DNA from 4 places in the Streptomyces sodiiphilus genome. Region 1 is predicted to be linked to each of the others. Evidence: riboswitches for the same ligand, from Rfam matches in the RefSeq annotation. Region 1 holds a riboswitch; each other region holds the start of a gene.
What was found. A riboswitch is a leader RNA that binds a small molecule or an ion and turns the genes downstream of it on or off. The one in region 1 is predicted to bind cyclic di-AMP.
Positions count from the first base shown of each region.

Region 2: it holds a riboswitch for cyclic di-AMP, as region 1 does, so the genes downstream of both, ABD299_RS17700 (M23 family metallopeptidase) here and ABD299_RS12715 (LysM peptidoglycan-binding domain-containing protein) in region 1, are expected to answer to the same signal.
Region 3: it holds a riboswitch for cyclic di-AMP, as region 1 does, so the genes downstream of both, ABD299_RS17815 (M23 family metallopeptidase) here and ABD299_RS12715 (LysM peptidoglycan-binding domain-containing protein) in region 1, are expected to answer to the same signal.
Region 4: it holds a riboswitch for cyclic di-AMP, as region 1 does, so the genes downstream of both, ABD299_RS15870 (C40 family peptidase) here and ABD299_RS12715 (LysM peptidoglycan-binding domain-containing protein) in region 1, are expected to answer to the same signal.

Region 1 covers NZ_BAAAMJ010000026.1:136,666-143,819, forward strand. Annotated here, with positions in the region: gene ABD299_RS12700 (sensor histidine kinase) at 1-366, shown strand, start outside; gene ABD299_RS12705 (cytochrome P450 family protein) at 489-1,742, shown strand; gene ABD299_RS12710 (transglycosylase family protein) at 1,831-2,832, shown strand; cyclic di-AMP (ydaO/yuaA leader) riboswitch at 3,052-3,260, shown strand; gene ABD299_RS12715 (LysM peptidoglycan-binding domain-containing protein) at 3,264-3,929, shown strand; gene eno (phosphopyruvate hydratase) at 4,169-5,449, shown strand; gene ABD299_RS12725 (FtsB family cell division protein) at 5,607-6,104, shown strand; gene ABD299_RS12730 (DUF501 domain-containing protein) at 6,243-6,803, shown strand; gene ABD299_RS12735 (Ppx/GppA phosphatase family protein) at 6,800-7,154, shown strand, end outside.
Region 2 covers NZ_BAAAMJ010000034.1:40,626-47,779, reverse strand. Annotated here, with positions in the region: partial or broken gene ABD299_RS17720 (GtrA family protein) at 76-438, opposite strand; gene ABD299_RS17715 (5-(carboxyamino)imidazole ribonucleotide synthase) at 575-1,714, shown strand; gene purE (5-(carboxyamino)imidazole ribonucleotide mutase) at 1,711-2,271, shown strand; gene ABD299_RS17705 (dipeptidase) at 2,268-3,476, shown strand; cyclic di-AMP (ydaO/yuaA leader) riboswitch at 3,837-4,060, shown strand; gene ABD299_RS17700 (M23 family metallopeptidase) at 4,124-5,083, shown strand; gene ABD299_RS17695 (CapA family protein) at 5,251-6,420, shown strand; gene ABD299_RS17690 (ABC transporter permease) at 6,410-7,154, opposite strand, start outside.
Region 3 covers NZ_BAAAMJ010000038.1:206-7,359, forward strand. Annotated here, with positions in the region: gene ABD299_RS17810 (aldo/keto reductase) at 20-985, opposite strand; gene ABD299_RS17815 (M23 family metallopeptidase) at 1,217-2,308, opposite strand; cyclic di-AMP (ydaO/yuaA leader) riboswitch at 2,318-2,483, opposite strand; gene ABD299_RS17820 (extracellular solute-binding protein) at 2,699-4,108, opposite strand; gene ABD299_RS17825 (caspase, EACC1-associated type) at 4,105-6,201, opposite strand; gene ABD299_RS17830 (effector-associated constant component EACC1) at 6,209-6,619, opposite strand; gene ABD299_RS17835 (PP2C family protein-serine/threonine phosphatase) at 6,737-7,154, opposite strand, start outside.
Region 4 covers NZ_BAAAMJ010000031.1:53,196-60,349, reverse strand. Annotated here, with positions in the region: gene ABD299_RS15885 (hypothetical protein) at 1-182, opposite strand, end outside; gene pcrA (DNA helicase PcrA) at 436-2,880, opposite strand; gene ABD299_RS15875 (DUF1707 SHOCT-like domain-containing protein) at 2,941-3,582, shown strand; cyclic di-AMP (ydaO/yuaA leader) riboswitch at 3,834-3,975, shown strand; gene ABD299_RS15870 (C40 family peptidase) at 3,982-5,220, shown strand; gene ABD299_RS15865 (hypothetical protein) at 5,331-5,681, opposite strand; gene ABD299_RS15860 (DsbA family protein) at 5,828-6,595, shown strand; gene ABD299_RS15855 (MFS transporter) at 6,767-7,154, shown strand, end outside.

The sequences.
Region 1 (7,154 bases):
GAGCTGGCGGTCGAGGGGGAGGAGCGCGCCTACGCACCGCAGGTCGAACAGACGGCGTACCGGCTGGTGCAGGAGGCACTGACGAATGTGCACAAGCACGCGGCGGGGGCCCGGGCGCGGGTGCGGCTGGCGTGCCGGGAGGGGGAGGTGGCCGTGCTGGTGCAGAACGAGGCTCCGGCCGGCGGTGGCGGCGGGCCGTCGGGGGCCGGGCTGCCCAGCGGGGGGAACGGCCTGGTGGGGATGCGGGAGCGGGTGACGGGGCTGGGGGGCGGCTTCGTGTCGGGCCCCACGGAGGGTGGCGGCTTCCGGGTCTCGGCGGTGATACCCGACAGGGCGGGCAGTCGCCGGCCGGCCGCAGGCGGCTGAGCCGGCAGGGGGCCGGGCGGGCGGTGCCGAAGCGGGGGTACCGGAGGGCAGAGGTGCGGGGAGGGGCGGGGGCGGGCGCGGGTTAGCGTCGGGGGGTGGAGGAGCGAGAAGACCCGACGCGGATGCCCGAGCTGTTCGGCCGGGAGTTCGCCGCCGATCCCTATCCGGCCTACGCCTGGCTGCGGGAGCACGCGCCGGTGCACCGGGCGGTGCTCCCGAGCGGGGTGTCGGCGTGGCTGGTGACGCGGTACGCGGACGCCCGCCAGGCGCTGGCGGACCAGCGGCTGAGCAAGAATCCGGAGCGGCACAGCGCGGCCGCGCACGGCCGGGGACGGGTGGGCATCCCGGGTGAGCGGGGCGCGAACCTCATGACGCACCTGCTGAACATCGACCCGCCGGATCACACCCGGCTGCGCCGGCTGGTGTCCAAGGCGTTCACGCCCCGCGGGGTGGCGGCCTTCGCCCCGCGGGTGCAGGAGCTCGCCGACCGGCTGATCGACGACATGCTGGCCGGGCAGTCGGGCGCGGAGCGGGGGAGGGCGGATCTCATCGATTCCTATGCCTTTCCGCTGCCGATCTACGCGATCTGCGATCTGCTGGGGGTCCCGGCGGAGGATCAGGACGATTTCCGTGACTGGGCGGGAATGATGCTGCACACTTCCGGCAAACGTGGCGGAGTGGGGCGCTCGGTGAAGCGGATGCGCGGATATCTGGGGGAGCTGATCCAGCGCAAGCGGAAGAATCCGGGTGATGACCTCATCACCGCCCTGATCCGGGCCTCGGATCACGGTGAGCATCTCACCGGGGAGGAGGCCGCGGCGATGGCCTTCATTCTCCTTTTTGCCGGTTTTGAGACCACCGTGAATCTCATCGGCAACGGGCTGCACGCGCTGTTCCGGAACCCCGCCCAGCGGGAGCTGCTGGAGCGCTCGCTGGAGGCGGGGGACGACCGTGTGCTGTCGGCCGCGGTGGAGGAGCTGCTGCGGTTCGACGGCCCGGTGGAGCTGGCGACCTGGCGGTTCGCGACCCAGCCGCTGGTCCTGGGCGGGTGCCGCATCGAGCCGGGGGACCCGGTGCTGGTGGTGCTGGCGTCGGCGGACCGGGACCCGGACCGGTTCGCCGACCCGGACCGGCTGGATCTGACGCGGCGGGACAATCCGCATCTGGGGTACGGGCACGGAATCCATTACTGCCTCGGCGCCCCCTTGGCCCGGCTGGAAGGGAAGACGGCGATTGCCACGCTGCTGCGGCGATTGCCCGGTGTCCGGCTTGCGGTGGATCCCGGCGATCTGCGGTGGCGTGGCGGTCTGATCATGCGTGGACTCCGGTCACTTCCGGTGGAATTCGACCCGGCGAAGGTGACGCAAAGTCAGTAGTGTGATCTCCGCGTGATATCGGTGGGACCGACTTGTGATGGGGCCGCGAAACGGGCTAGGTTCTGCCCTCAACCGCAACGTTGTTCGCATGAGAGGTCCGCACATGCTCTCCGGGAACGGCCGTCACCGTCGCCCTCGCCAGGCTCCCGCTTTTGTCGTCGCAGCAGGCGTCACCGGCGCCGGCCTCGCGATGCCACTGCTGGGGGCGGGTGCCGCCCAGGCGGTCACCGGGGAGACCTGGGATCTGGTCGCCGACTGCGAAAGTGACGGCGTGTGGAGCGCCGACACCGGCAACGGGTACTACGGCGGCCTGCAGTTGACGCTGGGAATGTGGGAGGAGTTCGGCGGTCTGGACTTCGCCGAGCGCCCCGACCTCGCCAGCCGCAGTCAGCAGATCACCGTGGCCGAGCGCATTCTCGCCGCCCAGGGCCCGCAGGCCTTTCCTACCTGCGCGGTCACCACGGGCCTGTGGCAGGAATCGCGCAAGGCCGCCGGAGGGGAAGGCGGGAAGGAGAGCCGGGAGCCGGGCGCGGATGAGGCCGACGGCACCGGGCGCGAGCCGGGAGAGCGGACCGGCGCGACCGGGCACGAGGGTGGCCAGGGGAACGGCCGGGAGCGGGCCGGCTCCGGCGCCGGGGAGACGCCGGAGGGGGCCGAGGCCGGAGACTCGGCGGACCGGCAGCGCGCCGGCGCCGGAGCCGGCGGCGCGCGGGACGGCCGGACCGGCGGCTCGACGGGCGAGGCCCCCGAGGAGCGCGAGGGGGAGGCGTGGGCCGGAGAAGAGGCCGGCGCCGGGGAACGGGGTCAGGAGGCCCCGGGCGGCAAGCACCGTGGCCTGCCGGACCCGCAGGAGGACGAGCGTGCCCAGGAGGCCGGATCGGGGCGCCACGCGGACCGTGGCCGGTCCCGGGAGCAGGCCGCCGACGCCTACGAGGTCCGGGCCGGCGACTCGCTGTCCCTGATCGCGGACCGGCAGGCGGTCCCGGGCGGCTGGCCTGCCCTCTATGAGCTGAACGAATCGGTCATCGGTGACAATCCAGACCATATCCTCCCGGGTCAGGAGCTGGACTTGGACGTCATGGCGCGTTAGGCCGTGAGCCACCGGAGGGATTTCCCTCTCGCGTAAGTGTGACCATCCTCTCGAACTTCCATGAGACTGTCCGGGTGGTCCGCACTGTCCGTTTAGTCCTTGACCTGCGAAGACATGTGATCGTTCCAGTCAAGCAGCGGCGTGTCGGTGATCTTCATCGTTCTTGAATCGTTAGGCGCGGTGTGCCTACTGTCCCTCTGCCCGCCAATGCGGGCACCGAGGGTCGAAACGCCGAATCCTGCCGCCGGCCCCGGAAGTCCGTCGTGCACCACCGCAGGCAGGAGCGGGGGACCCAGGTAAGTGCCGGTCCGGGCATCGCTGTCCGGAACGGCTTGGGGTGAAGCCGGAGCAGGAGAAACGTTCCGTCCGGCCGGGTAGCTCACACCCGAACCCGACAGCTCACCTCGCAGGCGTCGGTGAGAAGGAGCGTCATGCTCTTTTCGGGCAAGGGTCGCCACCGCCGTCCGTCCAAGCCGGCCCGTGTGGCCGTCGCGGCCGGAGTGACCGGCGCAGTCGTCGCACTTCCGATCGTGGGCGCGCAGAGCGCCCAGGCCGCCTCCGTGGAGACCTGGGACGCCGTCGCCCAGTGCGAGTCCACCGGCAACTGGTCCATCAACACCGGCAATGGCTACTACGGTGGCCTGCAGTTCTCCCAGTCCAGCTGGGAGGCCGCGGGTGGCACCCAGTACGCCTCGCGCGCCGACCTGGCCACCAAGGGCCAGCAGATCGCCACCGCCGAGAAGCTGCTCGCCATGCAGGGCCCGGGCGCCTGGCCGCACTGCGGCCAGAAGGCCGGGCTGTCCGCCGGCGGCCCGTCCGCCAATGTGGACGCCGGGAGCGGTCAGGGCGGTGCCGCGCCGCAGCAGCAGGCGGCCCCGGCGCAGCCCGAGCAGCAGCAGGCCCCGGCGCAGCCCAAGCAGCAGGCCCCGGCCCCGTCGGGTCAGGCCGGCCAGCAGTACGTGGTCGAGGCCGGCGACACCCTGGGCCGGATCGCCGATGCCCACGGCACCACCTGGCAGCAGGTGTACGAGGCCAACAAGTCCGTGGTCGGTGGCGACCCCGACCTGATCTTCCCCGGTCAGAAGCTCTCCCTCTGAGCCACGGCGACCCGTCCGGTGGAGGGCCCGCGCCACGGCGCGGTGCCCTCCACCGGGTTTTCTTCACCTTGTAAACAAAAAGATGGCATCTGCTCCGACCAGGGCGAATGCGGGCCGACGCCGTCCACGGGGCGAGCTGAGGAGACGTTCCGCGCCCCCGGCCGGTTAGGCTCAGGGGGCTGAAGACCGCTTCCCCGGCCCGGCCGGGCCGGCAATCGTCCCCTATGAAGGAGATGCTCGTGCCGTCCATCGACGTCGTCGTAGCCCGCGAGATCCTCGACTCGCGAGGCAACCCCACGGTCGAGGTCGAGGTCGGCCTCGACGACGGCAGCACCGGCCGCGCCGCGGTGCCCTCCGGTGCCTCCACCGGTGCCTTCGAGGCCCTGGAACTGCGTGACGGTGACAAGGCCCGTTACCTCGGCAAGGGCGTGGAGAAGGCCGTCCTGGCCGTCATCGAGCAGATCGGCCCGGAGCTGGTCGGGTACGACGCCACCGAGCAGCGCCTCATCGACCAGGCGATGTTCGACCTGGACGCCACCCCGGACAAGTCCTCGCTGGGCGCCAACGCCATCCTGGGCGTGTCGCTGGCCGTGGCCCACGCCGCGTCCGAGTCCCGCGACCTCCCGCTCTTCCGCTACCTGGGCGGCCCCAACGCGCACCTGCTGCCGGTCCCGATGATGAACATCCTCAACGGCGGCTCGCACGCGGACTCCAACGTGGACATCCAGGAGTTCATGATCGCCCCGATCGGCGCGGAGTCCTTCTCCGAGGCGGTTCGCTGGGGCGCGGAGGTCTACCACACGCTCAAGTCGGTGCTGAAGGAGCGCGGTCTGGCCACCGGCCTGGGCGACGAGGGCGGCTTCGCCCCCGACCTGGGCTCCAACCGCGAGGCGCTGGACCTGATCGTCGAGGCCATCACGAAGGCCGGCTACACCCCCGGCCAGGACATCGCGCTCGCGCTCGACGTGGCCGCCACCGAGTTCTACAGCGACGGTGTCTACACCTTCGAGGGATCGGCGCGCACCGCCGAGCAGATGACGGACTACTACGCGGAGCTGGCCGACGCCTACCCGCTGGTCTCCATCGAGGACCCGCTGAACGAGGAGGACTGGGAGGGCTGGCAGACCCTGACCGCCCGTCTCGGCGAGCGGCTGCAGATCGTCGGTGACGACCTGTTCGTGACCAACCCCGAGCGGCTGCAGCGCGGCATCGACAACGGCTCGGCCAACGCGCTGCTGGTGAAGGTCAATCAGATCGGCTCGCTCACCGAGACGCTGGACGCCGTCGAGCTTGCTCAGCGCAACGGCTTCAAGTGCATGATGTCGCACCGCTCCGGCGAGACCGAGGACGTCACCATCGCGGACCTTGCGGTCGCCACCAACTGCGGCCAGATCAAGACCGGTGCCCCGGCCCGCTCCGAGCGGGTGGCCAAGTACAACCAGCTGATGCGCATCGAGGAGATCCTCGACGACGCGGCGGTGTACGCCGGGCGCAGTGCGTTCCCGCGGTTCCAGGGCTGAGCCCACCGCGCGGCCGGGCGCGGTCCCGCACTGCCTGACGGCCCGTCGTCACCCGTATCCCCGGACACCCTCCCGTACGGTGTCCGGGGACAGGTGTCCGCGGACCGGGCCTTCTCGTGGGGCCCGGGGCCCGGGCGGGCGGAGCGAGGGAGGCGATGTGGCCGCGGAACGTGACCGGTTCTCCACGGCGACCAGGATCAGGGTGCTCGGTGAGCAGGCCGCGGCCCGCGTCTACCGCGCCCAGAGCCGGCGGCTGCGGCGTCCGCCGCGGCGCAGCCGGCTCACCGGCCGGGCGGCGGTGCTGGCCCTGGTGGTCTGTGCGCTGGTGGTGGCGCTCGCCTATCCGCTGCGCCAGTACGTCTCCCAGCGGTCCGAGATCGGCGATCAGCGCCGGCAGGCCGAGGAGGCCCGGCAGCGGGTGGAGGAGCTGCGGGACGAGAAGGCCCGCTGGCAGGATCCCGCCTATGTCGAACAGCAGGCACGCCGGCATCTGCAGTTCGTGCGCCCCGGTGAGACCGCTTTTCTCATGCCCCCCGTGGAGGGGGAGGACGAGGACGGTGAGGACGGCCAGGGGCGCCGCGACCACGGGGCTGCGGGCCGCCCGTGGTACGACAATCTGTGGAATGGTGTGGACCGGGCCGACCGGCGGCGCTGATCCGGCGCGGGCCGCACCGGGCGGTGCGGGTCTCCCGGCCGCGCGCCGTCCGCCGTTCCGTGTTCCCTTCCGACCGCCGCCTGCCGCCCGCCGTGATGCCCCTCTGTTCCCCGTCGGCTTCTACTTCGTCTGGTACTGATGCACACCCCACCTCCTCCCATCGAGCCGTCCCCGCCGACCGACACGGACATCGAGGCCGTCCGGCTCCAGCTGGGCCGCCCGCCGCGCGGAACGCGCGCCGTCGCGCACCGCTGCCCCTGCGGCAACCCCGATGTCGTGGAGACCGCTCCCCGGCTGCCGGACGGCACGCCCTTCCCCACCACCTACTACCTGACCTGTCCGCGCGCCGCCTCCGCCATCGGCACCCTGGAGGCGAACGGCGTGATGAAGGAAATGACGGAGCGGCTCGCGTCCGATCCGGAACTGGCGGCCGCCTACCGGCGGGCGCACGAGGACTACATCGCGCGCCGGGACGCCATCGAGGTGCTGGAGGGATTCCCTAGCGCCGGGGGCATGCCGGACCGGGTCAAGTGCCTGCACGTCCTGGTCGCGCACGCGCTGGCGGCCGGGCCGGGGGTGAATCCGCTGGGGGACGAGGCCCTGGCGATGCTGCCGGAGTGGTGGCGCAAGGGGCCGTGCGTGCGTCCGGACGACCCGGCGGACCGGCCCGAGGACGCTTGTGAAGGGAATCACACATGACACGGGTCGCCGCCGTGGACTGCGGCACCAACTCCATCCGGCTGCTGGTCGCCGACCTCGACCCGGAGTCCGGGACGCTGCGGAGTCTGGACCGCCGGATGGAGATCGTCCGGCTGGGGCAGGGCGTGGACCGTACGGGCCGCCTCGCCCCGGAGGCGCTGGAACGCACCTTCGCGGCCTGCCGGCGGTACGCCGAGGTCGTGGCCGGCCACGGTGTGGCGGACGGGCGGCTGCGGTTCGTGGCGACCTCCGCGTCCCGGGACGCGGAGAACCGCGAGGACTTCGTGCGCGGGGTGAAGGACATCCTGGGCGTGGAGCCGGAGGTCATCACCGGCGACGAGGAGGCCGGAC
Region 2 (7,154 bases), on a different contig from region 1:
CGCCCGGGCGCCGCGGAACACCCAGGTCCGGTAGGACCAGAAGCGGAACAGCGAGGCGATGGAGAGGCCCACCACGTTCTTGGCGATGTTGTCGGCCAGCGGCGAGGTGAACCCCAGCCCGTAGTGCGACAGGGCGAGCACCCCGTTCTCGATCACCATCCCGGCGCCGGAGAACAGCAGGAACAGGCTCGCCTCCCGGCGCCGGCGGCGCTTGTCGGCGTGCCGGTAGGTCCAGTAGCGGTTGCCCAGATAGTTGGTGACCACCGCGGCCGAGGTGGCCAGCACCCCGGAGCGGACCGGGGCCAGCCCGGCCCCCTGGGTGCACAGATTGAACACCACCACGTTGACCAGGACTCCGAAGGCGCCGACCGTCCCGAACTTGGCGGCCTCCCGGACCAGCCGCCGCAGCCGGAGGCGCAGCGTGCGCTCCTCACCCATGGCGGCCACTTCCGATCACGTTCCCGCCCGTGGTTCCCCCTCCCGTCCTGTCCCGAAGGCCACGGCCGCGCCCTGCCGCCATGCTAACGATCGGCCGGGGCCCGGGTGCGCAGGTCGGCCGGATACGCTGGACGCCGTGACATTCCCCGTAGTCGGCATGATCGGCGGCGGCCAGCTCGCCCGCATGACCCACGAGGCGGCCATCCCCCTGGGCATCCGCTTCAAGCTCCTCAGCGCCACCCCGCAGGACTCGGCCGCGCAGGTCGTCAACGATGTCGTCATCGGTGACCACCGGGACCTGGACACCCTCCGGGCCTTCGCGAAGGGCTGCGACGTGGTCACCTTCGACCACGAGCACGTCCCCACCGAGCATCTGCGGGCCCTCCAGGCGGACGGCATCGCCGTGCGACCCGGCCCGGACGCGCTGATACACGCCCAGGACAAGGGCGTGATGCGGGCCCGTCTCGACGAGCTGGGGGTGCCCTGCCCCCGGCACCGCATCGTGACCGGCCCGGCCGACGTCACGCGCTTCGCCGGTGAGGGCGACGGCTTCCCCGTCGTCCTGAAGACGGTGCGCGGCGGTTACGACGGCAAGGGCGTGTGGCTGGTGCGCTCCGAGGAGGAGGCGGCCGAACCGTTCAAGGCCGGGGTGCCGGTGCTGGCCGAGGAGGCGGTCGACTTCTCCCGCGAACTGGCCGCCAACGTGGTGCGTTCCCCACACGGGCAGGCCGTCGTCTATCCGGTGGTGGAGTCCGTCCAGGTCGGCGGGGTCTGCGACACGGTCATCGCCCCGGCCCCCGGGCTGCCGCCCGAGCGCGCGCTGCGGGCCCAGGAGATCGCCCTGACCATCGCCCGGGAGCTCGACGTCACCGGCCACCTCGCGGTGGAACTCTTCGAGACCGCGGACGGCCGGATCCTGGTCAACGAGCTCGCCATGCGCCCGCACAATTCCGGCCACTGGACCCAGGACGGCGCCGTCACCTCGCAGTTCGCCAACCACGTCCGCGCGGTCCTGGACCTGCCGCTGGGCGACCCGCGTCCGCGCGCCCCGTGGACGGTGATGGCCAATGTGCTGGGCGGTGACTACCCCGACATGTACGCCGCCTACCTGCACTGCATGGCGCGCGACCCCCAGCTCAAGATCCACATGTACGGCAAGGACGTGAGGCCCGGCCGCAAGGTCGGACACGTCACCACCTACGGCACGGACCTGGCCGACGTGCGCGAGCGCGCCCGCCACGCCGCCGACTACCTGCGAGGGACCATCACCGAATGAGCACGCCCAGTACACCGGCCGCCGGCGAGGCGGCCGGCGGCGTCACCGTCGGCATCGTCATGGGATCGGACTCGGACTGGCCGGTCATGTCGGCCGCCGCCGAGGCACTGGCCGAGTTCGGTATCGGCCACGAGGTGGACGTCGTCTCCGCCCACCGGATGCCGCGCGAGATGGTCGACTACGGCGAGCGGGCGGCCGGCCGCGGACTGAAGGTCATCATCGCCGGGGCCGGGGGCGCCGCCCACCTGCCCGGCATGCTGGCGTCCGTGACCCCCCTCCCGGTCATCGGGGTCCCCGTCCCCCTGAAGTACCTGGACGGCATGGACTCGCTGCTGTCCATCGTCCAGATGCCCGCCGGGGTGCCGGTGGCCACCGTGTCGGTGGCCGGGGCCCGCAACGCCGGGCTGCTGGCGGCCCGGATGCTGGCCGCCCACGACCCCCGGCTGCTGGAGCGGATGCGCAGGTTCCAGGACGACCTCAACGCCCAGGCCACCGAGAAGGGCCGGCGGCTGCGCGCCCTGCACGCCGGCGACGACGCCGCGCGGGGGGACGCGTGAGCGCCCCCGCCCGCCGGGAGCGGGACCTCGCCCGGGCCCGTGAGCTGCTGGCCGCCCATCCCGTGGTGGACGGGCACAACGACCTGCCGTGGGCGCTGCGCGAACAGACCGGCTACGACCTGGACCGGCGGGACATCGCCGCCGACCAGAGCGCCCACCTGCACACCGACATCCCGCGCCTGCGGGCCGGCGGGGTGGGGGCGCAGTTCTGGTCGGTGTACGTGCGCACCGACCTCACCGGTGACGCCGCCGTCAGCTCCTGCCTGGAGCAGATCGACGTCGTCGGGCAGCTGCTGGACCGCTACCCGGACCACCTGCGGCGGGCGCTGACCGCCGACGACATGGAGGCGGCACGCGCCGAGGGCCGCATCGCCTCGCTGATGGGCGCCGAGGGCGGGCATTCCATCAACAACTCGCCGGCCACGCTGCGGGCGCTGTACCGCCTGGGCGTCCGGTACATGACGCTGACCCACAACGACACGATCGACTGGGCGGACTCGGCCACCGACGAGCCCCGGCACGGCGGCCTGTCGGAATTCGGCGAGGACATCGTGCGGGAGATGAACCGGCTCGGCATGCTGGTCGATCTCTCCCACGTGGCGGACACCACGATGCGGGACGCGCTGCGGGTGAGCGAAGCCCCGGTGATCTTCTCGCACTCCTCGGCCCGGGCGGTCTGCGACCATCCGCGCAACATCCCCGACGACGTCCTGGAGCGGCTGCCCGCCAACGGCGGGGTCGCGATGGCGACGTTCGTCCCGAAATTCGTGCTGCCCGAGGCCGTCGCCTGGACCAGGGCGGCGGACGCGGCCCTGGCCGAGCGTGGCTTCCACCCGCTGGACGGCTCCGGGGAGGCCCGCGCGGTGCAGCGCGCGTTCGAGCGGGAACATCCCCGGCCGGTGGCCACCGAGGCCACCGTCGCCGACCATCTGGACCACATGCGTGAGGTGGCCGGCATCGACCACATCGGCATCGGCGGGGACTTCGACGGCACCGCCTTCCTGCCCTCCGGGCTGGAGTCGGTGGCCGGCTACCCGAACCTGATCGCCGAGCTGCTGCGGCGCGGCTGGTCCGAGTCCGACCTGGCGAAGCTCACCTGGCACAACGCTGTCCGGGTGCTGCGGGACGCCGAGGCGGTGGCGGCGGATCCCGCGCAGCGCGCCCGTCCCCTGATGGCCTTCCCCGTCTCCGGCCCCGCCCACTGACCGGCGGCCCCTTTCGGGCCGCCGGGGCCGAGTCGAGGATCAAAACGGGCATCAGCGCCCATCTCGTGTGATAAGGCTTCAGCTTTTCGGCGGCCAGTGACCGACGTCACGGTGTAAACCGGGTGTCATGCCCTGGTGGGTGGGACATGACATGTCCCGTAAGGCGACTTCGCAGGCCGGGCCGCAAGTTGACGGTGTGTCGCGATGATGTCGCGCGGCTGCAGGTGGTGTCCCGAATGCGCTCGGTGACCGAAATGGCGGGGGAGTATTTCCGATCATGATCAGACTGTGCCCGCTTTCTTGTGTTGTCCCGATTGTTGTGCTTAACGTGCATGCCGTCGCCGCGCCTCCGCGGCGGCCCGCCACCGGACGCCGAATCCTGTCACCGGGTGGGGGACGCATGAGCACTTCCGTATGACAGGAGCGGGGGACCCACTTTCTGCCGGACGGCGCGGTCACGCGCGTACCGGCTCGGGGTGAAGCCGCCTGCCGGATCCGACGCCTTGCGCCGGGTCCGTCTGCGGCCGGGCACCTTTCCGGCCCGAACCCGACAGCTCACCTCGCAGGCGTCGGAGAGGAGCACACCTATGTCCGCACGCGGACGTCACCGTCGCCCCCGGGCGCGTCGCATATCCCGCATTTCCCTGATGCTCACCGCCGGCGGCGCCGGCGTGGCGCTTCCGCTGGTGGCCGCCGGCCAGGCGAACGCCGCCCCCGCCGTGGCCCCCGCCGCGGCGTTCGGCTCCGGTCCGGTGGTCTCCGCCGCGGCTCCGCAGGCCGCCGCGCCCCAGACCTTCGTGCAGACCGCCGCCCCCTCCACCGTCGCCGAGGAGAGCGGTTCCTACACCGTCGTCAGCGGGGACACCCTCTTCGGCATCGCCACCGCTCAGGAGGTCGAGGGCGGCTGGCAGGGCCTGTACGAGAGCAACCGCGAGGTCATCGGGGGCAACCCCGACCTGATCCACCCCGGCCAGGAGCTGTCCCTGGACGGCCAGGCGGTGCTGCCGCGGCAGAAGGCCGCGCCGAAGACCGAGCACAAGGCGAAGCCGAAGCACGCCAAGCCGAAGGCCGAGTCGAAGCCCGCGCCCAAGGCCGAGCCGAAGGCGGAGCAGCAGGAGAAGCCCGCGGCCTCCGCGCAGTCCTCGGCGCAGTCCTCCGCCGGCAGCGCGGCCGCCCCGGCGGCCCCCGCCGCCCCGGCCGCCACCGGCTTCACCGCCCCGGTCGCCGCCTCGCCGAGCACCGCCTACGGGGCCACCGGCTCGCTGTGGTCCAGCGGCTACCACACCGGCGTGGACTTCTCCGCTCCCTCCGGTGCCCAGGTGAAGGCCGTCACCAACGGCACGGTCGTCTCGGCCGGCTGGGGCGGTGCGTACGGCAACGAGGTCGTCATCCGGCACAACGACGGCCGCTACAGCCAGTACGCCCACCTGTCGGCGATCTCGGTCTCCGCCGGCCAGTCGGTCTCGGCCGGCCAGCAGATCGGTCTGGTCGGCTCGACCGGCAACAGCACGGGCCCGCACCTGCACTTCGAGGTGCGCACCGGCTCCGGCTACGGTTCGGACATCGACCCGCTGGCCTACCTGCGGGCCAACGGGGTCAGCATCTGACCTGACGGCGCCACGCGTCCTACGGGCCCTTCCCCGCCGCACGACGGGGAAGGGCCCGTAGGCCGTCCGGAGTGTCAGAACATGCGAGACAGTAACGCATACTGTCAGATCTTCATATGAATAATGCGTTTGCCGCACCCGCCCGCATCACACGGACAATCCTCCTCGTGCTCCTCGTGGCCCTGCTCCCTGTCACGGCCTGCACCGGCCACTCCGGTGCCGGCACCGGAGCCGGCGGTGCTCCACCCGGCGACGACCCGCCCCCCGTCGTGGAACCCAGGGAGTTCACCCTGGTCGCGACCGGCGACATCCTCCTGCACGAGCGGCTGTGGAACCAGGCCCGCGACGACGCCGCCCAATCCGGCGCGGGCCCCGAGGACTTCGCCCCGCAGCTCGCCAGGATCGCCCCTGTCGTCTCGGGCGCCGGCCTGGCCGTCTGTCACCTGGAGACCCCCCTCGCCCCCGAGGGCGGCCCCTACCGCGGCTACCCCATGTTCTCCGGCCCGCCCACCATCGTCCCCGCCCTCGTGAGCACCGGCTACGACGCCTGCACCACCGCCTCCAACCACACCTTCGACGCCGGGGCCGAAGGCGTGGACCGCACCCTGGACCTCCTGGACTCCGCCGGCCTCGCCCACGCCGGCTCCGCCCGCAGCCCTGAGGAGGCGGAACGGACCACCCTGATCGAGGCGGACACCCCGGCGGGGCCGGTCACCGTCGCACTCCTCTCCTACACCTACGGCTTCAACGGCATCCCGCACCCCGGCGGGGACGCCTGGCGCGGCAACCTCATCGACGAGGACCGCATCCTGACCGACGCCGCCCGTGCCCGGAAGGAGGGAGCGGAGTTCGTGGTCGCCGCGATGCACTGGGGCGACGAGTACCGGCACGAGCCGAACCAGGACCAGCTGGAGACCGCCCCGCGCCTGCTGGCCTCCCCCGACATCGACCTGCTGCTCGGCCACCACGCCCACGTCGTCCAGCCCGTCGAGCACATCGGCGGCAAGTGGGTCGTCTACGGCCTGGGCAACCTGATGTCCGCCCACCGCAAGCCGGGGCAGCCGCAGCAGGAGGGGCTGCTGGTGCGCTTCACCGTGACCGAGAACCGGGACGGCGGGGGGTTCACCACCACCGGCGCCGAGTACCTGCCGCTGCTGCAGACCGACGCCTTCCCGGTCGGGGTGGTCGATGTCGCCGCCGCGGTGCTCGACGGCGGCGACCCCGGAACCGCCGGGCCCGGAGAACTGGCCACAGCTCTGGAGCGCACCACCGACATCGTCGAGAGCCGCGGCGCGGCCGAGCACGGCCTCACCCTGCTGCGGGAGGTCAGCGACTGAGCCGCTGGTACCGGCGGACCGCCGGCGGAGCGAACACGGCGATCAGCAGCACCGGCCATACCACGGCCGGCACCAGCGGGTGCTGGGCGATCCACGACTCGCCGCCCGTGCCCGGGTTGCCGAACAGCTCCCTGGCGGCCGCCGCGGTGGACGACAGCGGGTTCCACTCCGCCACCGTGCCCAGCCACCCCGGCATCAGCTCCGGAGCCACGAACACGTTGGACACCGCCGTCAGCGGGAAGGCCAGAGGAAAGACGATCACGCCCACCAGGTCGGGGTCCGCCACCATCAGCCCCAGCCAGATGCCGACCCAGGTGACCGCCACCCGCAGCAGCAGCACCAGCGCCACCGCCAGCAGCGCGGGCCCCGCGCCGCGATGCCACTGCCACCCCACCAGCAGCCCGCAGCCCAGCAGCAGGACCATCTCCAGCAGCGCCCGGAACAGGTCGGCGGTGCCGCGCCCGGTCAGCAGTGCCGAACGCGCCACCGGCATGGACCGGAACCGGTCCGCGACGCCCCGCCGCACGTCCGAGGCCACCGCGGTGGCCGTGGCCCCCATCCCGTAGAGCATCGTCATGACGAACACCCCCGGCAGCAGGAACTCGCGGTACCCGCCCCCGTCGGGCACCGTCATGCCGCTGCCGAAGACATAGCCGAAGACCAGCACGAAGAGGATGGGCAGCGAGAAGTAGATGCCGATCTCCTCCGGGGACCTGGCCAGGTGCGCCATGTTG
Region 3 (7,154 bases), on a different contig from region 1:
GGGCCGTTCGTGGCGGCCCTCAGGCGCTGGGCTCGCCGGCGGGGGCGGACGCCCGGTCCAGGACGGCGAGTTCGTCAGCGGTCAGGGTCAGCTCCATGGAGGCCAGCAGCGGGCGCAGCTGCTCCGTGGTGCGGGCGCTGGCGATGGGGGCGGCGACGGTGGGCCGGGCGGCGAGCCAGGCGAGGGCGACCGCGGCGTGGTCGGTGCGGTGGTTCGCGGCGACCTCGTCGAGGACGGCCAGGACACGAGGGCCCTCGGCGGTGTCGAGGTACTGCGCGGCGCGGGCGGCGCGCGGGCTGTCCACGGTGGTTCCGGGCCGGTACTTGCCGGTCAGGAAGCCCTTGGCAAGGGCGAAGTAGGGCAGACAGGCCATGCCGTGCCGGGCGACCACGTCGGCGAGTTCGCCCTCGTAGGTGTCGCGGGAGACCAGGTTGTAGTGCGGCTGGAGGGCGACGTAGGCGGCCTTGCCCTCGCGCGCGGAGAAGGCGAGGGATTCCTCCAGGCGGGCGGGCGAGATGTTGGAGGCGGCGATCTCGCGGACCTTGCCGGCCCGGACGAGGTCGTCCAGCGCGGTGATGATCTCGCCCACCTCGACGCTCTCGTCGTCGAAGTGGGTGTAGTAGAGGTCGATGCGGTCGGTGTTCAGGCGGCGCAGGGAGGCGTCGGCGGCGCGCTTGATGGTGTCGGCGGCCAGGCCCTGGTACTCGGGGTGGGCGCCGACCTTGGTGGCGACGAGGACGTCGTCGCGGCGGCCCCGGCGGTCCAGCCAGCGGCCGATGATCGTCTCCGATTCGCCGCCCTTGTTGCCCACGACCCGGGCGGTGTAGGAGTCGGCGGTGTCGATGAGGTTGCCGCCCGCGGTGGCGTAGGCGTCGAGGATCTTGAACGAGGCCGTTTCGTCGGCGGTCCAGCCGAAGACGTTGCCGCCGAGGCAGAGAGGGGAGATCCGCAGGGTGCCCACCGGGCGTCGGGTGATGTCGGTCATGGCGGCCAGCGTAGGGGCCCGCCGCGCGGAGCCGCCGGAGGCGGCGGGGAGAGAAGGCGGCCGGGGCGGGGAGGGGGCCGGCGGCCCGGGACCTCACGAGTGGCGCCAGGGCCGCCGGGTCGCGGGGAGGCAGACCGACGGCCCTGGCGTCGGGGGGGTCGCCAGGGCCGCCGGGGTGGTGGGCCGGTCACACACCGGGGGCCGGTGGGACCGGTCGGGGTGGGCCGTGGGTCAGACGGACAGGCCCTTGTCGCGCAGCCAGGCGAGCGGGTCGACGAAGCTGCCGCCGCCGGGGGCCACCTCCAGGTGGAGGTGCGGGCCCGAGGAGTTGCCGGTGGAGCCGACGTGCCCGACGGTCTCGCCGGTGATGACTTCCTGGCCGGTGGAGACGGTGATCGAGGAGAGGTGGCTGTAGGAGACCTCGGTGCCGTCGGAGAGTTCGACGGTGACGCGGTAACCGTAGGAGCCGGCCCAGCCCGCCTCGGTGACGACGCCGGTGTGCACGTTCTTGACGGGGGTTCCGGTGGGAGCGGCGAAGTCGGTGCCGGTGTGGTTGCTCTGCCACATGGTGCCGCTGTCGCCGAACCGGGAGGTGATGTTGTAGCTGCTGAGGGGGAGGGTGAAGCTGGCGCGCAGCTTGGCGATGCGCTCTTCCTCCTCCTTGCGCTTGCGCTCCTCTTCTGCCTTGCGCTTGCGCTCCTCCTCGGCGAGCCGCTCGGCCTCGGCCTGCTGGGCGGCCTCGGCTGCGGCGCCCGCGGCGGCGGCCTCGACGGCGGCGGCGCGTGCCTCTGCCTCGGCCTGGGCCTCCTGCTGGTCGGCCTGCTGGAGGATGCGGGCGCGCAGCGCCTCGCCGGCGTCGGCCCCGCTGCCGGTGTCGGCGGTGGCGGTGACGGCGGCGGCCTGGGTGAGGGGCGCGGAGGTGAAGGCGACGGTGTCCTGGACGTCCTCGTCGGCGGAGACCAGGGTGCCGAGGCCGGGGATCTGGTCGGGAATGGAGCGGACCTTGTCGGCCGCGGCGTCCATGCCGGGGACGCCCGCGTTGCCCTCGGCGGTCGTCATGCCTCCGGCGCCGACGGCGGCGAAGACGCCGACGCCGAGCACGGCGCGGCTGCGGGCGATGCTGCCGCCGCGCTGCTTGGCGACCCGGTGGCGGCCGCGCACGGGGCGGATCGTGTCCGCGCTGGGGTTCCACTCGCTGATCGGCTCACCGTCGGTACGCTCGGGCCCGAAGTACGCGGGGCCGTTCCCCTCCTGGTGGTGAGGGTCGTACGGGGCGAGGGTGTCGGTCGTACCCTCGCCGTAGGCATGCCGGTTAGACGCCACGGAGGCGCTCTCCTTTCCTTCCTTCGCCTACCGGGTTAGCTGACGGGTTCGGAGCAGGAAGGTCTCCTACGGTCAGCCGGTGGCTGCCGGCTGTCCGATTCACCCCAAGAAACGTGGTTCCCCGGTTCCTTCGGTGCAGTTGTTGCGCACGCGCCGGATTCGGCGACAGAGCACGGCGCCGTCTCGTGACGGCGATGACGACCGCGCTGCGTTATCGAACGTTAATAGACCCGACCGCCATATTCCAAGTGGCGGAGGGAATAACTAGAGGAGAGCCCGGGGACTTTCAGTGGCCAACTCCAGCAAACCGGGCAAAATCTGCCGACCCTAGCGTGGACATAACAATTGACAGTTCATCAAATGTTATGCGGAGCGCCGCCTCTCACTCACCTACGGTGATTCCGCCGGGCGCACCGGTTCGCCGCCCAGCACCCCGGGCAGCGCCTCGTGCAGCGCCTCGGCCGCGGACCGCGGCGTCCAGCCCTTGTCGTCCAGCATCCGCTTCACCTCGGTCCGCAGCAGCCGGGAGAACTCCGGGTAGTGCGGGGTGGCCGGCCGGGGCCGCGCCTCCTGAAGCGCGCACCACAGCAACTCCGCGTAACCCACCGCCCCGTACACCGGCGCGCTCCCCGACGGCGCCCCCGGGGGCAGCTCCCGCCGGTCCCCCGACGGCGGCTCCGGGCGGGCGAAGAAGCGCGACCTGTGGCAGTCCGGCCCGCCGGAACCCTCCAGCCGGTACGCGTCGCGCAGCGCCGGCGCGAACCCCGCCCGCAGCAGGCTGCGCTGGCTGTCGGTACCGGGGTGGGTCAGAAACTCGATCAGCTTCTCGGCGTCCCGCGCCCGGACGCTGTCCGCCGCGACGGCCAGGCTCTGCCCGCCCAGGGCCGCCGCCCCCGGCAGGGTGGTGATCCCGAACCCGACATCCGGGGGAAGGGCGGCGTCCAGCTGCGTCGCGGCATAGGGCCAGTTGCGCATCAGCACCGTGCCGCTGTCCTCGTCGCTGAACTCCCGCAGCGACAGCGTCTCGTCCGCCTCGTCGGCGAGCGGGTTGATCTCGGCGCCGGTGATCCGCTCCAGCTCCCTCAGGCCGGCCTCCAGCTCTTCCCTGCTGCCGACGTAGCGGCCGTCCTCGTCCACCAGCTCCGCCCCCGAACTCCACAGCGCCTCCATGGCGTTGACCGTGAGCCCCTCGTAGGACGCGAGCTGGGTGATGTAGAGGGGATGGCGGGCCCCCCGCGGCCAGTTCCCGAGCAGCTCCCCCAGCGTCTCCTCACGCAACCGCTCCGGCCCCCGGTCCAGCTCGCCCAGCAGATCGGTCCGGTAGTACAGCAGCCCCACATCGGTGTTGAACGGCACCGCGTACACCGCCCCGCGCCACCGGCCCGCCCGGGCGGCCTGCGGCAGGAAGTCCGGCTCCAGCAGCTCTTCGTCCAGCTCCGCGATCAGCCCCGCCTCGGCGAACTCGGGTATCCACACGATGTCGAGGTTCAGCAGGTCGAAGTCGGCGGTGCCCGACTGGAGGGAGGCGACGAGCTGACTGCGGGCGGTGTCCGCCCCCGAGGGCAGCTCCACCAGCCGGGCCTCCCGGTTGCCCTCGATCGCGTTCCACGCGTCGATCAGCTCCCGGCGCACGCTGCGCCCGTCCCTGGTGGTCAGGTCCGCGCTGCTGACCACCACCAGCGGCCGCCCGTCGTCGGCCGGGAACGCATCCGCTTCCGGCCCGCCGGAGCACGACGCGGCCAGCAGCGCCGGCACGGCGAGCGCCGCCAGCACGGCCCCCCGGGCCCGGGCGGCTCTCACGGGTTCCCCCGGCCGGCTCGCCGGTCCGCCCCGGCGTTGTCCAGCAACCGGACCATGCGGCCCTCCCGGACCGGCGGCGCCACCGGCAGCGGATACGCCCACAGCGCGTCCTGCTGGTTGAGGGCCGACCGCCCGCCCAGATACTCCCGGCGGTCGTCGCGGTCCCGGAAGCCCTGCTCGGCCAGGGCCCAGCGGCCCTCGTCCGAGCGCAGCCACCGCCGCAGCCGCTCCACGGCCTCCCGCCGGTCGGCGGCGTCCGCGGTCGCGCCCTCCCAGTGCACCGGGACGAACGTCAGGTCCAGCGCCGGGACATCATTGGGGTAGTAGGCGGTGAACCCGGCGTCGGCTGCGCCGTAGAGGTACCTGCTTCTGCTGCCGGTCAGGCAGGCGGGCCCCAGAGACTCTTCGAGAAGCATCGCGGCGGTGGGCTCGGCGATCAGCAGAGCGGCCCGGGGCTCCTCGCCAGCCAGGGCGCACAGCAGTCGGCTGTCGTCCGCCGGGACCTCCTCGTCCTGTTCCGGCAGGCCGGTGTTGTCCGGGGCGAGGGATTCGGCCAAGGCGTGAGCGAGAGCCGCCTCGGAGGAGTCCGGGTCCGCGTGCCGGACGGGCAACTGTTCCCGCTCAGCGATGGCCAGCAGCTCACCCAGAGAGTGTCTCGGCCTCCAGTCCTCTTCGACTCCCTTGAGCGACCCCGGCACCGCGAGGACCGCCCGGGAGCGGGCCAGCGTCTCCGGCTCGCCCAGGTACAGGGCGCTCTCCGGCCGTTCGACGGCGTCGCGCACCCGGGCGAGCGAGGTGGAGGCGGCGGGCAGCCACACGTCGGGCTGCGGGCCGACGTCGCGCAGCGGCGCGGCGCAGTCCCGCTCCGCGGTCGTCCGGGGGCAGGCCCGCTCCGGTTCGGCCCAGGCGGCCGAGTCCCGTAACGCCCGGACGGCCGGACCGGTCGGCGCGGCGTGGACCGTGGTGCCGATCTGGCGGCAGCCCTCCGGCCGGTCCCCCAGGGGACGGTCCGCCAGGGGGGAGGCGTGGAAACCTTCCAGCACCCGGGCGATCGCCGCCTCCTGTTCGGGCGTGGTCAGGATCCGGAGTTCCAGCGCGGGCAGGCAGGGATCGGGGCCGGGCTGCAACAGTCTGCCCACTGCCAGGGCTGCCGGCGCCAGTCCCACCACGGCCGCCCCCGCCGCCACGGCCAGCACCCGGTGCCACCAGGGCCGTCCCGGTTCGAACGCCGCCCGGGCCGCACGGGTTGCGCGCCCCGGTGCGCTGCGGCGCACCGCCGCGACGCCCCGGCGCAGCGGGGCCGCCAGGCGCGCCGCCCGCGACAGGCCGGGCGAGGTGATGGCCTGGGAGAGCACTGTCCTGCCGCAGGCCCCGACGGTCAGCACGTTCGGGAACCAGTCCTCGGGGTGGCTGCCGGGGTCACGGGCGGCCCGCCGGGCGTCCGCCGCCGCGTGCTGCCCCAGCGCCTCCGGCAGGTCCTCGACGGTCACCGGGCGGCCCGGGACCACTCCCTCGCGCAGCACCCGCAGAAGCGCGGAGGTGAACGGGGTGGGACTGCGGCCGTCCCCCGACCACTGCCGTCCCATCTCCCGCGAGGAGGTGATCAGCGCGTACCGGCGGCCGGCCGGCTGCCCGCCGTTGAGGGCGCTGCCGGAGTAGCAGCAGTCGAGGATCACCACGATGTGCTCGGCGCGGGACTCCCGCAGCAGGCCGGTCAGGTGCCGGTAGCTGATGCCGTGCAGCCCGGCCTCATCGGGGGCGGCCTCGGTGGGCAGCAGGTGCAGTTCACCGACCCGGGGCTCCTGCGGCCCCGGCTCCAGCCGGCCGTGCCCGGCGAAGTACAGCAGCAGCAGGTCCTCCGCGCCGGCGACCGCGTCCCGCACCGCCGCCACCATGCGCTCCCGGCGCGGGGAGTGCAGCACGGTGGTGCGGGCGGCGGCCATGCGCCCGAGACTGTCGTCGGTGAGAACGGCGTTCAGTTCGTCCAGACCGGCCGCCACCGAAGGCAGGTCCGGGTAGTCGCCGTGTGCGTACCGGGACACGCCGATGAGCACCGCCCGGGACCGTCCGGGGTCGGGCTGCTGGTAAGGCATGGCCGGATCACTCCGGAAGCCCGCGCCGGATGGCCCTCGCCGCCCGCTCGGCCATCTCCTCCAGCTCACCGCGCCGGTACGGGGTGCGGCTGTCCAGGGTGATCCGCAGATCGGTGTCCTCGACCGAGATCGTGATCCTGCGGCGGCCCCCGCGGTTGCGCAGGTAGTTGCAGGCCGCGCTCAGGAGCCGGAACACGCTGTCGACCACCGCGGTGGTGACCAGCCCGATCAGCAGCTCGTCCTCCAGGCCCATCGAGCTGCCGGGCGCGCCCTCGCGCCGCTCGACCGTCACCACTCCGCTGAGTGCCGGGTCGGCGTCCAGCCACGATCCGAGCCTGTGCAGTTCCCCGGCGGCGCGCGCCTCGCCGTCCTCCACAGCGACGCGCAGCCTCGGTATGTCCCCCGCCTGTGCGGCCATCTTCGGCCTCCCCATGGCCTTCGGGCGCGCGATGCGGCCCCCGCGCCCGTATCGTCCCGTCATTCTAAAGTCGCACAGCGTGCCGGAACAGTTCCCGGAACGGACCAGTTTCCGGCGTTACGCGTGCTGCCCGCCCCCGGCGTCACCGGCCCGGCCGCCGGCCCCGGACAGCGGCCCGTGCGCGGGGCGCGGGGGCTGCTGGACCGCGAGGATCGCGATGTCGTCGTGCACACCGCCGCGGGAGAACGCGGTGACGCTCGCGATGAGCTGATCGGCCAGGTCGCCCGGGTCCTTGAAGGTCCGGCCGCGCAGTCCGCGCGCCGGATCGTAGAAGGTGCCGCGCTCGTCGCGGGCCTCACTCACACCGTCGGTGTAGAGCAGCAGCTGGGCACCGGGGGGAAAGATCTCCGTGTCCACGTGGTCGTCCCAGCCCCCCACCCCTGTCAGGCCCAGCGGCAGGGCCGGCGCGGAGGGCTCCAGGTAGCGCGGCGTGAGCCCCGGCACCAGCAGCAGGGGGGCCGGATGGCCGCGGTTC
Region 4 (7,154 bases), on a different contig from region 1:
TACGGCGGCTGCGCCGCGCCGTAGGGCTGGTGCGGCGGCGCGCCGGGCACCGGCGGCGGGTAGCCGTAGCCCGGCTGCGGCTGGGGAACCGTAGGGGGAACCTGCCCCCGGCCGCCCTGCGGCTGCTGCGGAGGCGGCGGGCCGAAGCCCTCGTTCGGCTGCGGCTGCCATGGCTGGCTCATGGAAGGTCCCCCCTGGTGCTGACGACGGTGCCGGTGACGGTCGTTGCGTGTGCGACAGCGGACGGCACACCGTCCGTTCCTGCGGGCCGGGTGCGTCCACCGCACCACGCAGCCAACCGCCTCCGGCCCCCACCGACAACCGGATTCCCCGCTTCGTGACACGACGGGAACAGACCGGCATCCGGCTCCGCACGAAGCGGGGCCTCCCGCAGTCCCGCCGGTCACCTGCCCAGGAGCCGGGTCTCCTCGTCGGTCAGAGCTTCTCCACCGGCGCGTACCGCAGCAGCAGCCGCTTGGGCTTCTCCCCGCCGAAGTCCACCGTGGCCTCCGCGCGGCTGCCCGCGCCCTGGACCGAGACGACCGTGCCCATGCCGAAGGTGTCGTGGGTGACCCGGTCGCCGGGGGCCAGCTCCACGACCGGGCGGTCCCCGGTGCGGGAGCGGGTGGCGAAGCCGTCGGTCACTCCGGCGCGCGGGCCGGAGCGCGGGGTCGCCGAGGGCGCCGGGGCGGAGGCGGTGCCGCCCAGCCGCCGCCAGTCGACGAACTGGGCGGGGATCTCCTCCAGGAAGCGGGAGGGCGGGTTGTACTGCGGCTGCCCCCAGGCGCTGCGCAGCGTCGAGCGGGTGACGTAGAGCCGCTCGCGGGCGCGGGTGATGCCCACGTAGGCCAGCCGCCGCTCCTCCTCCAGCTCCTTGGTCTTCCCCAGCGACCGCATGTGCGGGAAGACGCCGTCCTCCATGCCGGTGAGGAACACGGTGGGGAACTCCAGTCCCTTGGCGGTGTGCAGGGTCATCAGCGTGATGACGCCCGTCTCCTCGCCCTCCTCCTCGTCGGGGATCTGGTCGGAGTCGGCGACCAGCGCGACCTTCTCCAGGAACTCGGCGAGGGTGCCCGGCCCGGCCTCCTCGCTCTCCTCCCGCTCCTGTTCGAACTCCAGTGCCACGGCGGCCAGTTCCTGCAGGTTCTCGACCCGGGTCTCGTCCTGCGGGTCGGTGGACGCCTGCAGTTCGGCCAGATAGCCGGTCTGCTCCAGTACGGCCTCCAGCACGGTGGCCGGGCCCGCCCCCGACTCCACGACCGTGCGCAGCTCCTCCAGCAGAACGTTGAACCGCCGGACGGCGTTGACCGAGCGGGAGGCCATGCCGTAGGCCTCGTCCACCCGGCGCAGCGCCTGCGCGAAGGAGATCTTCTCCCGCTGCGCCAGGGCCTCCAGCATCGCCTCGGCACGGTCCCCGATGCCCCGCTTGGGGACGTTCAGGATCCGCCGCAGCGGCACGGTGTCCTCGGGGTTGGCCAGCACCCGCAGGTAGGCCAGGATGTCCCGGACCTCCCGGCGCTCGTAGAACCGCACTCCGCCCACGACCTTGTAGGGCAGGCCGACGCGGATGAAGACCTCCTCGAAGACCCGGGACTGCGCGTTGGTGCGGTAGAAGACGGCGACGTCGCCGGGGCGCGCCCGGCCGGCGTCGGTGAGCCGGTCGATCTCGTCGGCGACGAACTGTGCCTCGTCGTGCTCGGTGTCCGCCACGTAGCCGGTGATCCGCGCCCCGTCGCCCTCCTGCGTCCACAGGTTCTTCGGGCGCCGGTTCTCGTTGCGCTCGATCACGGCGTTGGCGGCGGACAGAATCGTCTGGGTGGAGCGGTAGTTCTGCTCCAGCAGCAGGGTGGTGGCCTGCGGGTAGTCCTCCTCGAACTGGAGGATGTTGCGGATGGTGGCGCCCCGGAAGGCGTAGATCGACTGGTCGGCGTCGCCCACCACGCACAGCTCGGCGGGCTCGACGGCGCCCTCCTCCTGCCAGCCGGCGGATCCCACCAGCTCGCGGACCAGGGTGTACTGCGCGTGGTTGGTGTCCTGGTACTCGTCGACCAGCACGTGCCGGAACCGCCGCCGGTAGTGCTCGGCGACGTCCGGGAACGCCTGCAGCAGGTGGACCGTGGTCATGATGATGTCGTCGAAGTCCAGCGCGTTCGCCTCGCGCAGCCGCGACTGGTAGAGCGTGTACGCCTCGGCGGCCGTCTTCTCGTAGCCGTCCTGCGCCCGGGCCGCGAAGTCCTCGGCGTCGATCAGCTCGTTCTTCAGGTTCGAGATCTTCGCGCTGAACGACTTGGGCGGGAAGCGCTTGGGGTCCAGGTCCAGGTCGCGGCAGACCAGCGCCATCAGCCGCTTGGAGTCGGCCGCGTCGTAGATCGAGAAGCTGGAGGTGAACCCGAGCCGCTTGCTCTCCCGGCGCAGGATGCGCACACACGCGCTGTGGAACGTCATCACCCACATGGCGCTCGCACGGGGACCGACGAGCTCCTGGACCCGCTCCTTCATCTCGCCCGCGGCCTTGTTGGTGAAGGTGATCGCCAGGATCTGCCCGGGGTGCGCCCCGCGGGCCGACAGCAGGTACGCGATGCGGTGGGTGAGCACCCGGGTCTTGCCCGACCCGGCCCCGGCGACGATCAGCAGCGGCGCCCCGCTGTGGGTGACCGCGGCCCGCTGCTGCTCGTTCAGCCCCTCCAGCAGGGCCGCCGGGTCGGCGGGCGGCCGGGGCGCGCCGTTGCGGTAGTACGCGTCCCGCGGCGGCGCCGCGAAGTGCCGGCCGAAGAGGGCGTCGGCGTCCTCCCGCTCGGCCTCGCCCGGTCCGGGCGGAGGCGGCTCCTCACCCGCGGGTTCGAGGTCGGCCAGAACGCTGTCGTCGAAGAGGCTGCTCATTGTGCACCGAGTCTAGAACGCCCTGTCGGTCCCGGGCCCGGGCCTCCGTAGAATCCGGCTATGACCGAGCCCTCCCATGACCCCGCCCGAGCCGAGCCCCCTTACGCCGGTCTGCGTGCCTCGCACGCGGACCGTGAGGCGGTCGCCGAGCGGCTCCGGGAAGCAGCCGGCGACGGCCGGCTGGACCTGGACGAGCTGGAGAGCAGACTGGAGCGCGCGCTCACCGCCAAGACCTACGGGGAACTGGAACCGCTCACCGCCGACCTGCCCGCCCCCGGCGGGGCCGTGCCCGCGCTGCCCGGCCTGCCGGCCCCCGGGGACGAGAAGCCGCTGGTGATCAAGGCGGGCTGGGCCGGGGCCGCCAAGGATGGGGCCTGGCAGGTGGCCTCCCGCATCGTCGTGCACGGCTCGGTGGGCGGCGCGAAGCTCGACTTCACCCAGGCGCAGCTGGGCGGCCGGCGCCTGATCGAGATGCGGGTGAGCGCCGGGGTGGGCGGTGTGGTCGTCGTGGTCCCGCAGGGCTGGGAGGTACGGACGGACGACATCGACCCCGGGATGGGCGGCGTCAGCAACAAGGTCACCGATCCGGGGCAGCCCGGTGCCCCGGTTCTGCACATCAGCGGGGCGGCGGACATGGGCGGCGTGAAGGTGCGCCACCCCAACCGCTGGGAACGCCGCCGGCTGCGGCACTGCGCCTCCTGACCCCGGGACACGGGTTCCGGAGGCTCCGTTTCCGCCGCCGGGTGCGACCGCCCGGCGACGCTGCGTCCGGATAACGAATTGGTTTCGGGCATTTGGCACAGCGCCCTTCCCAAACCCGCCCGGGGGTGGCTAGCGTGCAGCGCCAGGTGGCTCGCTCCACTGCCGTCGAACCCGGCGGCACGGGCCGCCTCCGCCTAGTCCGGCCTGCGCCGGAGCCGGGGACCCACCCTCGTCCGCCCGTTGCCGGGCGGGCAGGTCCCACGCTGTCCCCCGGGACAGTGGGGGCTCGTCCCCCAGGGGCGAATCGGGCCGCATCGCGAGGTGCGACCCGTAGGGCAGCCTTCCGAAGCCCGAGCCCGACAGCTAACCCGGTCAGCGGTCCCGGAAGGAGAGACGGCCTTGGGTTCCCACCGCAAGCCGCGCACCGGACTGTTCGACTCGCCCGCCGCCCGACGGGGTGCCATGGGGGTCGGCGCCGCGGCCCTCGCCTCGGCGACCCTGCTGAGCCAGCACGCCTACGCCGACGACAACGATTCCCCGGCGGTCGAGGAGCAGCGGAACCGGGCGGACGCCGCCGCCGAGCGGGCCGCCGGCGTCAAGGAGCGCGTGGACGCGCTGTACCGGCAGGCCGGCACGGCGACCCAGGAGTACAACGCCGCCGACGAGGCCGTCACCGCCCAGCAGGAGAAGGCCGACGCGCTCCTGGACAAGGCGGCCGAGGCCGCGGAGCAGGTGAACGAGGCCCGGCGCGAGCTCGGGCAGTTCGCGGCGGCCCACTACCGCACCGGCGGCCTGGGAGAGACGGCGACACTGCTGCTCGCCGACGACCCGCAGAGCTACTTCGACACCCGGCGCACGCTGTCGCGGATGACCGAGCGCCAGCACCGGGCCCTCGACGACTACACCCAGCGGCAGGCCGAGGCGGCCGAGCAGCGCCGGGCGGCGGCCGGGGCGCTGGAGGAGCTGGAGGAGCGGCAGCGCGAGCTGCGGGAGAAGAAGGAAGAGGTCCAGGGCAAGCTCGGGGCCGCCCGCACCCTGCTGGCCGAGCTCACCGCCGAGGAGAAGAAGGAATTCGAGCGCCTCGAACGGCTGGAGGAGGAAGAGGCCGAGCGGCGGGCCGAGGCGGAGCGCCAGGAGCGCGAGGAGCGGGAGCGCCAGGAGCGCGAGCAGGCCGAGCGGGAACAGGCCGAGCGCGAGCAGGCCGGGGAGGACGGCTCCGGCCAGGGATCGGGAACCGGCACGGGCGGCGGTACCGGGGGCGGCACGGAAACCCCCGGCGACTCCACCGGCACCCGGGCCCAGCAGGTGATCGCCTTCGCGGAGGCCCAGATCGGCAAGCCCTACGTGTGGGGCGCCACCGGCCCGAACTCCTACGACTGCTCCGGGCTCACGCAGGCCGCCTGGCGGCAGGCCGGTGTGGAGCTGCCGCGGGTCACCTTCGACCAGGTCAACGTCGGCACCAAGGTCGCCAGGGCCGATCTGCGGCCCGGTGACCTGGTCTTCTTCTACTCCGACGTCAGCCATGTCGGGATCTACATCGGCGACGGCAAGATGATCCACGCCCCCAAGCCCGGTGACGTCGTCAAGGTCGAGTCGATCGACTACATGCCCTGGCACAGCGCCAACCGGGTCGGCTGACCCCGCCGCACGGGCCGGGACCCGGCCTCCGGGCCCGCACCCGGCGAGAAGCCGCGCCCGTCCCCACCGGGCGCGGCTTCCGCGTCAGTCCTCCGCGACGGCGGGCGCGCTCACCACAGGGTGGCGATGAAGATGTTGGCGATCGTCAGCAGGCCGATGGTGCCGAACACACCGGGCGGGACGCGCTCGTCGTCGCGCTTGAGGTAGGCCAGGGCGGTCAGCGCCACGAGCACGACGAGCTTCACCGTGATCTTGATGTGGTTGAGGTCCGCCCCGTCCGCCTCGTTGAGCCCGACCAGGATCAGCCCGGTCACCAGCATGGTGCCCGCGCCGTGCAGGATGGCGGGCACGATGCGGGCCTCTCCGGTGCGCATGGCCTTCATCTGGACGAGGAAGCCGCCCAGCAGGGCGCCGATGCCGATGATGTGCAGGGCGAGAAAGATGCCGATCAGAATGTCCATGGTGCGGAGGTTACTGGTCCGTCCCGGGCGGTCCGCAGGCACGTATGCTGGTCGGCAGGCACCGGTGAGCCCGGCCGGACGCGCGTCCGTCGCGCGGGACACGCCCCACGCCCCGGAACCCCAGGCGCGCACAGGAGTTCTCACACATGCCCACCCCCTCCTCCGCTTCCTCCTCCACGTCCTCGCGGAGGCGCTCGGTCACCGTGATGGCACTGGTCGTCGTGCTGGTCGGAGCGCTGGCGCTCGGCGGCCTGTCCGCGCTGGGCGGCGACCGCTCCGGCGACAGCGCCGCGACCGGTGACGGCCGGGGAGCGGACGAGGAGGGGCAGACGGTCCAGCCGCTGCCCGACGATCACCCGGTGCACGCCCTCGCCCGCCGCGACGGGGACGACCCGCTGGCCCGCGGGGACGCCGACGCCCCGATCGTGATGATCGCCTACATCGATTTCCAGTGCGCCCTGTGCGGCCGCCACGCCCGGGTCACCGAGCCGAAGCTGGTCGAGGAGTACGTGGAGAGCGGCGTCCTGCGGATCGAGTTCCGCAACTTCCCGGTCTTCGGCCCGGAGTCCGACACGGCGGCCCGCGCCGCCTGGGCTGCCGGGGAGCAGGGCATGTTCTGGGAGTTCTACACCGTCGCCTTCAGCGAGGACGCCCACCAGCACAGCGGCCGGTTCGACGAGGAGGGCGTCATGGAGATCGCCGAGGAGGCCGGGGTCACGGATCTGGACCGCTTCGCGGAGGACCTGGACTCCGAGGAGGCCGGCAAGGCCGTGGAGCGGGATGCCGAGGAGGGCTTCGGGCTGGGTGTCACCACCACCCCGGCGTTTCTGGTGAACGGCCACCCGCTGGTCGGAGCGCAGCCCGTGGAGACCTTCCGCGAGACCATCGACCAGCTCCTCGCCGCGCGGCGCTGAACGCGCTCTTCTGCCGCGGAGCCCCACCCGGCATCATGGAACCCGGAAACCTCCCGCTGTCACACGGACCCCACGCCATGAGGTGACATGCCCTCCCGACAGCCCGCCTCCCGCCCCGCCGGACCGGCGCCCGGCTCCCCCGGCCCTCGCGCCGGTCCGTCCGACGGAGGGATGCGCCGGGTGGCGACGGCCGCCTTCGCCGGCACGGCCATCGAGTTCTACGACTTCTATCTCTACGGCATCGCCGCGGCCCTGGTCCTGAACACCGCCTTCTTCCCGAACCTCTCCCCGGTCAACGGCACTCTGGCCGCCCTGTCCACCTATGCCGTCGCCTTCGTCGCGCGCCCGGTGGGCTCCGTGCTGTTCGGCCACTTCGGGGACCGGGTGGGACGCAAGTCCGTCCTGGTGGCCTCACTGTTGCTGATGGGGCTCTCCACGGTGGCCATCGGCCTGCTGCCGGACTACCACAGCTGGGGCGTGTGGGCCCCGGTGCTGCTGGTGTCCCTGCGTCTCCTGCAGGGCATCGGGCTGGGAGGCGAGTGGGGCGGAGCGGCCCTGC